2 regions of the Paenibacillus sp. A3M_27_13 genome follow, and region 1 is predicted to be linked to the other one. Evidence: predicted binding sites of a transcription regulator. Region 1 holds the regulator's gene; the other holds the start of a gene.

What was found. Region 1 encodes CtsR, which represses protease genes until heat stress. Its sites were predicted from a motif close to ATGGTCAATAAAGGTCAAACA; they were not measured.
Region 2: clpP (ATP-dependent Clp endopeptidase proteolytic subunit ClpP) is a predicted target of CtsR. The motif match lies at 1,665-1,685, and genes of this name have one in related genera.

What each region holds. Positions count from the first base shown of each region.
Region 1 is NZ_JANAVE010000015.1:57,988-62,422, reverse strand. Features, by position in the region: gene NLX82_RS27135 (GNAT family N-acetyltransferase) at 90-1,277, shown strand; gene NLX82_RS27130 (CtsR family transcriptional regulator) at 1,818-2,282, shown strand; gene mcsA (protein-arginine kinase activator protein McsA) at 2,352-2,876, shown strand; gene mcsB (protein-arginine kinase McsB) at 2,905-3,969, shown strand; gene clpC (ATP-dependent protease ATP-binding subunit ClpC) at 4,014-4,435, shown strand, end outside.
Region 2 is NZ_JANAVE010000009.1:199,716-204,150, forward strand. Features, by position in the region: gene gap (type I glyceraldehyde-3-phosphate dehydrogenase) at 1-111, opposite strand, end outside; gene NLX82_RS23640 (sugar-binding transcriptional regulator) at 206-1,243, opposite strand; tRNA gene NLX82_RS23645 (tRNA-Arg) at 1,513-1,587, shown strand; gene clpP (ATP-dependent Clp endopeptidase proteolytic subunit ClpP) at 1,798-2,394, shown strand; gene NLX82_RS23655 (PdaC/SigV domain-containing protein) at 2,521-3,630, opposite strand; gene NLX82_RS23660 (SIMPL domain-containing protein) at 3,870-4,435, opposite strand, start outside.

The DNA.
Region 1 (4,435 bases):
AAGGTTGACAGAGGGAAGAGGCTTTGCCACACTCTAAGTGTATAATCTTTTTTATGGATGCCCAAGTATACGAGCGAGGTGACGAAGTTATGGAGATCAGACAATTACAACGTGAGGAATTTGAAGCGGCTATTGAATTATCTCAATATGCTTTTCAGTTTACAATGTCCCTGGAGGATCTGGAAAAATCCAAGAAGAAATTCAAACCAGAGCAAACATGGGGAATATTCGACGGACATGACTTGAATGCTAAACTGACTTTGTTACCGCTACAGGTATACATAAACAGTCAGGTTTTTGATATGGGGGGCATTGCTGGTGTGGCAACGTGGCCAGAAAAGCGTCGCGGAGGCATGGTATCACGCTTGTTGACGCATGCGCTTGAAGAGATGAAGTCTGCGGGACAAAGCCTTTCTTTTCTGCATCCATTCTCCTTTGCCTTCTATCGTAAATTTGGATGGGAAACGTATATTGAATACAAAAAGTACGTCATTCCCATTGAAAAATTCCCTGCAAAACTTAAAACAGAAGGTACAGTCAAACGCGATGTCAAAGATATTTTAGAATTGGACCAAGTGTATCAAGCGTATGCATCTCGTTATAATGGCACGCTGGTACGAGATAAGGAATGGTGGCAAGAGCGGATTTTAAATGAGAACTATCGAACTGCGGTATATTACTCAGAAACAGGCGATCCTCAGGGATATGCACTATACAAAATTGAAGATAAACAGTTGAATTGTGATGAGTTGGTATATGAAAATGAGACGGCTCGTCGGGCTTTATGGACTTATTTTGCAAATCATGACTCAATGATAGCCCAAGGTAAATTTAATTACGTTCCAGCAGATGACAATCTGCCATTTTTACTCGATGATCCACGAATTCAACAGGAAACTGTGCCTTATTTTATGGGTCGTATTGTGGATGCAGCTGCTTTTATAGAAAGATACCCTTTTGAACAGATTGGAGAAGAAACAAGTTTAACCTTAAATCTGACTGATCGGTATGCTCCATGGAATGATGGATTATGGAGATTAACGATTACTACGGAGGGGCAAGGACATCTGGAGAGAGTGGATATAAGCAATTCATCTGAAAACGCCATAGTAGCTGACTTAAAACTTGGGATTCAGTCACTGACGACTCTGATGCTTGGCTACCAGCAGGCTGATGATCTGTATAAATGGGGGCGTATTGAAGGCAGCAGTGAGTCTGTGTCTGCCCTTAAACGTGTAATACCGGTAAAACAAACGTTCTTATTGGATTTTTTCTGATAAAGGCCCATTTAGTTCTTCTTAGGCTCCATCTTTCAGGGAACATAACTTGTGTGGTTATCATAATTTTCAAAACTCTTTCTGTAATGGGAAGAGTTTTTTTATGGTATTGTATAAAACATAATTAGATTGCGAAAGATGGTATTGACCCCTTGGCAAAAATGAATAATGTGCTATAATATGAATATAGTCAAAGAAAGTCAAAGTCAATCAAGCCTAGTGCGATTCTGTAGAAGTACTATGCTGATGGATTAGCTGTATAAGGTGATTTTGATAGCAAAGAAGTAAATGAGGATCGAAATGATTTGCGTATAGTTAGGAGCTGACTCTTATGAACATAAGAGAAGTGTATGATTAATCGCAAATAAAGGCCACACTAGAGACAAAACGGTACAATTCCAATGGATGTAGATCAGGCAATAGCCTGAATACAGCTTAGATTCGTGACTTTACCGTTTGGTTAAGTTCAATATACGGCGGACTCTGTGGAGCGTGAAATGTACTTGAATACTTGCGTTTCCGTTAGTGGAGGATGATGAAATGCGCAATGTTTCCGATATTATTGAACAATATTTGAAAAGTATATTGCTGGAAAGTCCCCAAGGTTTAGTGGAGATTCAGCGCAATGATCTGGCTGACCGCTTTTCCTGCGTGCCGTCGCAAATTAATTATGTAATTAGCACCCGGTTTACGCTGGAAAAAGGCTATGTGGTGGAAAGTAAACGCGGTGGCGGGGGCTACATTCGTATTCAGCGAATTCAGCTGCCTGCACAGCATGCCATCCATACACATCTTCATCAGAGCATCGGGGAGGAAATAAGCCAATCGGCAGCAGAAGGTCTAATTTATCAGTTAGAGGAAGCCCATTTTTTAAGCAAAAGGGAAGCTAATTTAATGAAGGCTGCTTTATCAAGGGATACATTATTACTGAAGCTTCCCTATCGTGATCAACTGCGAGCAAGATTGCTTAAGGCTATGCTGATCTCGTTGCTGGCGACCAAATAGTGTGTGAATAGAGACTAACGTTTGGATGTAGGGATTGGTATAAATCCTGACATTGAAGGAGGTGCTTTTATGCTGTGCCAAGAATGTAATATGCGGCCGGCAACTTTGCATTTCACCAAAATTGTGAATGGCGAAAAGACAGAGTTTCATATTTGTGAGACGTGTGCCAAGGAAAAAGGGGAGATGATCCCTGGAACACCTAACGGATTTTCGATTCATAGCTTGTTGTCGGGGATGCTGGATTTTGACTCCAGTACAAAGAGCCAATCTCCAGGCCACAGTGGTCCGCAGAACCTGCAATGCAAGGATTGTGGCATGACCTATGCACAGTTTAGTAAGCTGGGACGTTTCGGATGCCCGTCGTGCTATCAATATTTTGATAGTCGTCTGGACCCTCTGTTCAAGCGTGTGCATGGCAGTACGAATCATGTTGGTAAAGTTCCGGTTCGCACTGGAGGCCGACTGAAGGTTAAACGGCAAATTGACGATTTGAAAAAAGAGATGCAACAGCATATTGTACAGGAAGAATTTGAATCAGCTGCTGAGCTTAGGGATCAAATCAGAGAGCTTGAAAAAGAAATGACTGAAGAGTAAAGTTTGTGAAGAGTAGGAGGGATGCGTAATGCCCAATATTCGGTTTACGGAGAAGCCGCTAAGTGACTGGATGCGTGGTGATGCTGCGGATTCGGAGATTGTCATTAGCAGCCGGGTGAGAATTGCGCGTAACTTGCAGCATCTGCCTTTTCCCATGCTTGCTACCAATCAGCAGTCGGAAGAAGCACTTCAACGATTGACGGATATCCTTCAGTATGATGATTTAGGCGGTTTTGGTACTTTTCATACGTTGAAAATATCCGAGTTGGATGAGATCGACAAGCAGGTGCTGGTTGAGAAGCATTTGATTAGTCCAAATTTGGCGAACGAATCTCGTAACGGTGCTGTTTTAATTAGCGATGATGAATCGGTTAGTGTTATGATAAACGAAGAGGATCATCTGCGTATCCAATGCTTATATCCGGGATGTCAGGTTAGGGAAGCTTGGGAACGCGCTATGATTATTGATGATGCATTTGAAGCGCATGTTGATTATGCATTTGATGATCGGAGAGGTTTTCTGACCAGTTGTCCGACGAATGTCGGCACAGGTATGAGAGCTTCGGTGATGATGCATTTGCCTGCATTAGTTATGACTCATCAAATCAATCGTATATTGTCTGCTGTTTCACAGGTAGGTCTTACAGTTCGTGGCATTTACGGTGAAGGCAGCGAAGCGGTCGGAAATTTGTTTCAGGTATCTAATCAGATTACACTGGGACAAACCGAAGCGGAGATTATTGAGAATCTACATGGCGTGGTGCTACAAATTATTGAGCACGAGCGTTCTGCCAGAGAAAGGCTAATGAATGAATCTATGCTGCGAATTACAGATCGGGTGATGCGTTCATTCGGTATTTTGTCATATGCAGCAGTATTGGATTCCAAGGAGGCTGCACAGCGGCTATCCGATGTACGTCTTGGCGTAGATTTAGGGATTTTGGAGCGTCCTTCCACCGCAGCGATGAATGAGCTGAATGTGATGACACAACCCGGGTTCCTGCAAAAAAGCTTTGGGGATAAAATGAATACCGAAGAGCGCGATATGTACCGGGCGAAGCTGATCCGGCAAAAATTAGGCACAACCCTTTAATATATAGAATGATCTGAAATACACACTGTGGAGGTGCAGGATATATGATGTTTGGAAGATTTACGGAACGTGCACAGAAAGTGCTTGCTTTGGCTCAGGAAGAAGCTGTTCGATTGGGACACAACAACATTGGCACAGAGCACATTTTGCTAGGCCTCATTCGTGAAGGTGAAGGAATAGCCGCGAAAGCCTTAATCGGTTTAGGGCTGGGACTGGAAAAAATCCAGGATGAAGTGGAAACGCTGATTGGACGCGGTCAAGAGCAACCGACGAACATTGCCTATACTCCACGCGCCAAAAAAGTCATCGAACTGTCTATGGATGAAGCCCGCAAACTGGGCCATACCTATGTAGGTACAGAACATATTTTGCTTGGTCTTATTCGTGAAGGTGAAGGCGTAGCAGCGCGTGTACTGAACAACTTGGGCATCAGTCTGAACAAAGCGCGTCAGCAAGTGCTTCAATT
Region 2 (4,435 bases), on a different contig from region 1:
ATCTGTCAAGTCATTGATTGCTACTACTTCAATACCTTCCACATTTTGAATCCGGCGGAAAGCAAGGCGTCCAATACGTCCGAAACCGTTAATACCAACTTTAACTGTCATGAGTGAGTTCCTCCCAAAGTTCGTTTAGTTTAGTTTTATATATTCAAGACAGACCCGAAAGCCCGTCAAGACAACACTATTCATAAATCCTATATTAATCATTTAAATAACGACTTACAATCTCAACAGCAGCGCCTTCGTCAGTGACTAGAATGTCCTCTTGCCCGAAACGCAGTACCGCATGAATAGCGGCCGCCTTGTTTTTGCCTCCAGCTACACCTAGAACCGTATCGGTACGCCTAATGTCCTCCAATCGGAGTCCAAGCGTCAGCATTCTGTGAACAACGACGCCATCTTCGTTAAAGTAATAACCAAACGATTCGGCTACCGCTCCTTCACTGCTGATCTGGGCAAAGGTTTCGGGATCAAGTTTACGTCTATGTGCCATCGCTATGGCGTTGCCTATCCCGTGAATGATGATACGACTCTCGCGAATCAGGTTCAATATATCCTGAATGTTCGTATCTTCAAGCAAGGAGTTGTAAGCATGATTGCTGAGCAAATCCGGTACATGGAGCAGACGGTATTGAGCGCCTACCTTGCGAGCCATTGTGGAAGCAATTGTGTTGGCCTGCATTTCCATGCTTTCTCCCAAACCTCCGCGTGCCGGTACAAACCACCCACCCTTAAGTGGGCCATTAGAAGGTAGTGCCAGTTGTTCCGCCACGTCGGCAATCGTCGTGCCACCTGTTACAGCGACCACATCCTCGTCGTCCATAACACTCAGCAACGCTTTTGCTCCAGCGCGCCCCAGCTCCTGCTTTGTTAACGGAGAAGCATCCGAATCCCCTGGAACGACAACCACCTTCCTCAAACCATAGGCTTGACGAATCTGGTCCTCCAATTGGGACAGGCCGAACAAGTTGTTCGCAATCGGCTCCAGCTGTTCCAGCAGATCCAGTCCTGCTTTGCTCACCTTCATGCCTACACTCTCAATCTCAATTAGCCCCTGAGCTTTAAGAAGATCGGTTTCGGCGCGCAACACGCGCTCAGTCATGTTCAGTGAAGCTGCCAGTGTTCTGCGTCCAACAACATCGGACAGCATAATCTGATGCAGGATCGTGTACCTTTTTTTCAAAACATCCATGAGGTCGGGCAGAAGCTGCTTCTGTATTTCTAATATCTTTCGCATGCTTTCCACTCCCGCACACTTCTAAGTTCTGTCTCTAATGCTCTATCTCTAACTGGTCTCAAAACGTCCCGGGATAACTTTTTAAGTCCCACGTATATCTTAACCAATATTTGCTCCATATGCAAGTCTATCTGAACCTATATTTCTCAACCATTTATCTGAATATGCGCATTTAATAAAAGCTTGCAATTCACTGCTGTATATCATATAATCATCTTTGTTTCCAATTAGCTGTTTAATTAGTTAGTTGTTTGCATTGAATCAACTATGCGCCCGTGGTCCAACGGATATGACGTAGGCCTCCGGAGCCTGAGATCGAGGTTCGATTCCTCGCGGGCGCGCCATTTTAAATGAACGCTTAGATGCTTCTATATAATGTTTTAACCAATAAGAGCGCTGAGGGCTCTTTTTTTTAATCATTAGTTTGACTTTCTTTGACTTTTTGTTTGAAATTGTTTATCATGTGGTTATTACGGTAACAGTTTATAAATAAGGGACGTGTAATCGGCATGTCCACCAAATCCACTAACGATATTTAAGGGAGGTTTTTTGACGTGAGCTATGTTCCTATGGTAGTAGAACAAAGTAACCGCGGCGAACGCGCCTATGACATTTATTCCAGACTGTTAAAGGATCGCATTATTTTGTTAGGCTCGGACGTCAATGACGTTGTAGCCAACTCTATAATTGCGCAAATGCTGTTTTTGGCTGCCGAAGATCCTGAAAAAGATATTCACTTGTATATTAACAGCCCTGGCGGTTCCATTACAGCTGGTATGGCCATTTTCGATACGATGCAATACATTAAACCTGACGTATCTACGATTTGCGTAGGTATGGCGGCTTCCATGGGCGCGTTTTTGCTGAATGCAGGCGCCAAAGGTAAACGTTTCGCTTTGCCAAACAGTGAAATTATGATTCACCAACCCCTGGGTGGTGCACAAGGCCAGGCAACGGATATCGAAATCCGCGCACGCCGCATTCTGAAAATGCGTGATAAACTGAACCGCATTCTCGCAGATCGCACAGGCCAACCACTGGAGCGCATTGAAAAAGATACAGACCGTGACTACTTCATGTCTGCTGATGATGCCAAGGAATACGGTATTATTGATAAAGTGCTAACTAGCTCCTCTCCAGAAGGTGTATAAGAGAAGAAATTTACCTCTTTCGATAACTGGTAAATGAAAAAGCTGCTCCGGACTTTCTTATCCGGTAGGCAGCTTTTTTGCTTTATTGTTTTTTAGGTTATAGACAATTGGACTTATTTATTTCTACTATTCATTCTGTCCCGCAAAAGGCTTTCCGCCTTGAGGCAGCAATTGACCGAACGAGTAGGTAAACTCCGGAATTCCATACGCGTATGGCGCATAATCATACAAATCAAACACGATTGTTACTCCACTGTTCGTCACATAAAAATTCTGATCTGCCGCCAGCTCTTTAAATTTGCCGAATCCTTCGCCAGCCTGAAGTGCATCGATTTTTTTCTTCAAATCAGCATTGAGGAACTTTTTGTAGTTCGGATTTGCCTTCAATACGTCAGACAATTGCAGCAGTTTACCATCAGCGAGCGAGAACGTATATCCTTTACGTGCCGTCATGCCATGCGCGCCACCCGTATACGAGTAGTCCTGCATAATCACACTCAGAATACCATCTTTGTTATAGGCAATCACAAAATCATTTCCGAACTCATACGGTCTTTCTGTTGTAGCCTCTCCCTCAGCCATCATCTTTTTGCCTGCTGCCAATATACCTTCTGCATGCTTTTTAAGCACATTGTTAATGGCCTGTTGAGCCTCAGAATTCAGCTGGCTACCGCTGATTTGCGGGTACTTAATCTTGTAGGACACCTTCGCACTACTCGAAGCTGGAAGTGTTTGAGACGCAATTGTAATCGGATTTAGCTGGCTTTTACTCAGCGTTACTGTTTTCTGAGCTGCATTCCATTGAGCATCTATGCCCAGATAGTCTTTCAGCAAACTCATAGGAATGTATAGCTTCCCAGCGATCTGTTTGGCATCCATACTACGTGTATTGATTCCATTGACGTTGACGTAGGCATCCGAGGAAGAAGCCATAATGTAAAGTTTATTGTACCCGCTACCTACGGTATATGTCGCTGTTTTCGCATCATAGCTTACTGGAATCCCCAAGCTGTCGCGCAGTGCGGCCACCGGAATCATTGTACTCCCGTTCACTTGGACACCTTTAGCGGGCAACGTTTTACCATTCCATTGGATGGTGATTCCTGGTTGCTGTGTTGTCGCTTGCTGCTGTTTCGTCGATGCTGCCTGGATATAGGAAACGGGAACAGCTGTGACTCCTGCGAAAATCCCTGCCGCCAGCAGTGCTGAACCCCATTTTTTTGCATGCTTACTCATATTAAATATTCCTCCTGTTAATGATCTGTATTGTCTATGTGTGATAACTACTTTTATTATTATATCTATACCCTATTGTATGTAGTTTACAATCTGTACACTCTCCGATTTCAATATGTACACCTAATAACCCTTAGCTATGACAGACTCATTACAAAAAGGTTTCGGTATACAAAAAAAGCCAGCAAGCCAGCCTGCACATGATGCTGGCCGCTTGTGGCTTCGTTTGATGATCTATATTAGTTCATTTCGTATTGAGCCGACACCTGAACTTTCACTGTTACTTGCCCCGATTGTATCTCTGTCCCGCCACCTGCTACGTCCAAGAGCGATTTTGACATGGCATTTTCACGTTGTGTAAAGATTTGTGCTTCTCCGCCATCTACCGTCACACTCACAAGAGCACCTAACCCGCGTTTGGCTGCCTTAGCTACAGCACTGGCTTTAGATTGTGCGCTTCCCAATGCCTTAGTAATGGCTTCTTCTTCATAAGTCGAAGGATTTTCCACGGAAAAACGTACATTATCTACGTTATTGGCTCCGGACTTGGTCGCCTCATCCAACAACTGACCGATTTTATCCAAATCGCGGTATTTGACGGAAAGTGTATGGTTGGCAGTGTAGCCTTTGAGCTTCTGCCCTTCTTTTTCGTTATAGGTGTAGTTAGGCTGTACATAAAACTGGCTGGTCTGAATGTCATCTGCACTAATGCTCCACTTTTCTTTCAGCAGTTGTGTAACCTTGTTCAATTTTGTAGCATTGGCTTTTTGAGCAGCGGCTGCCGTATTCCCTTCCGATTGTACAC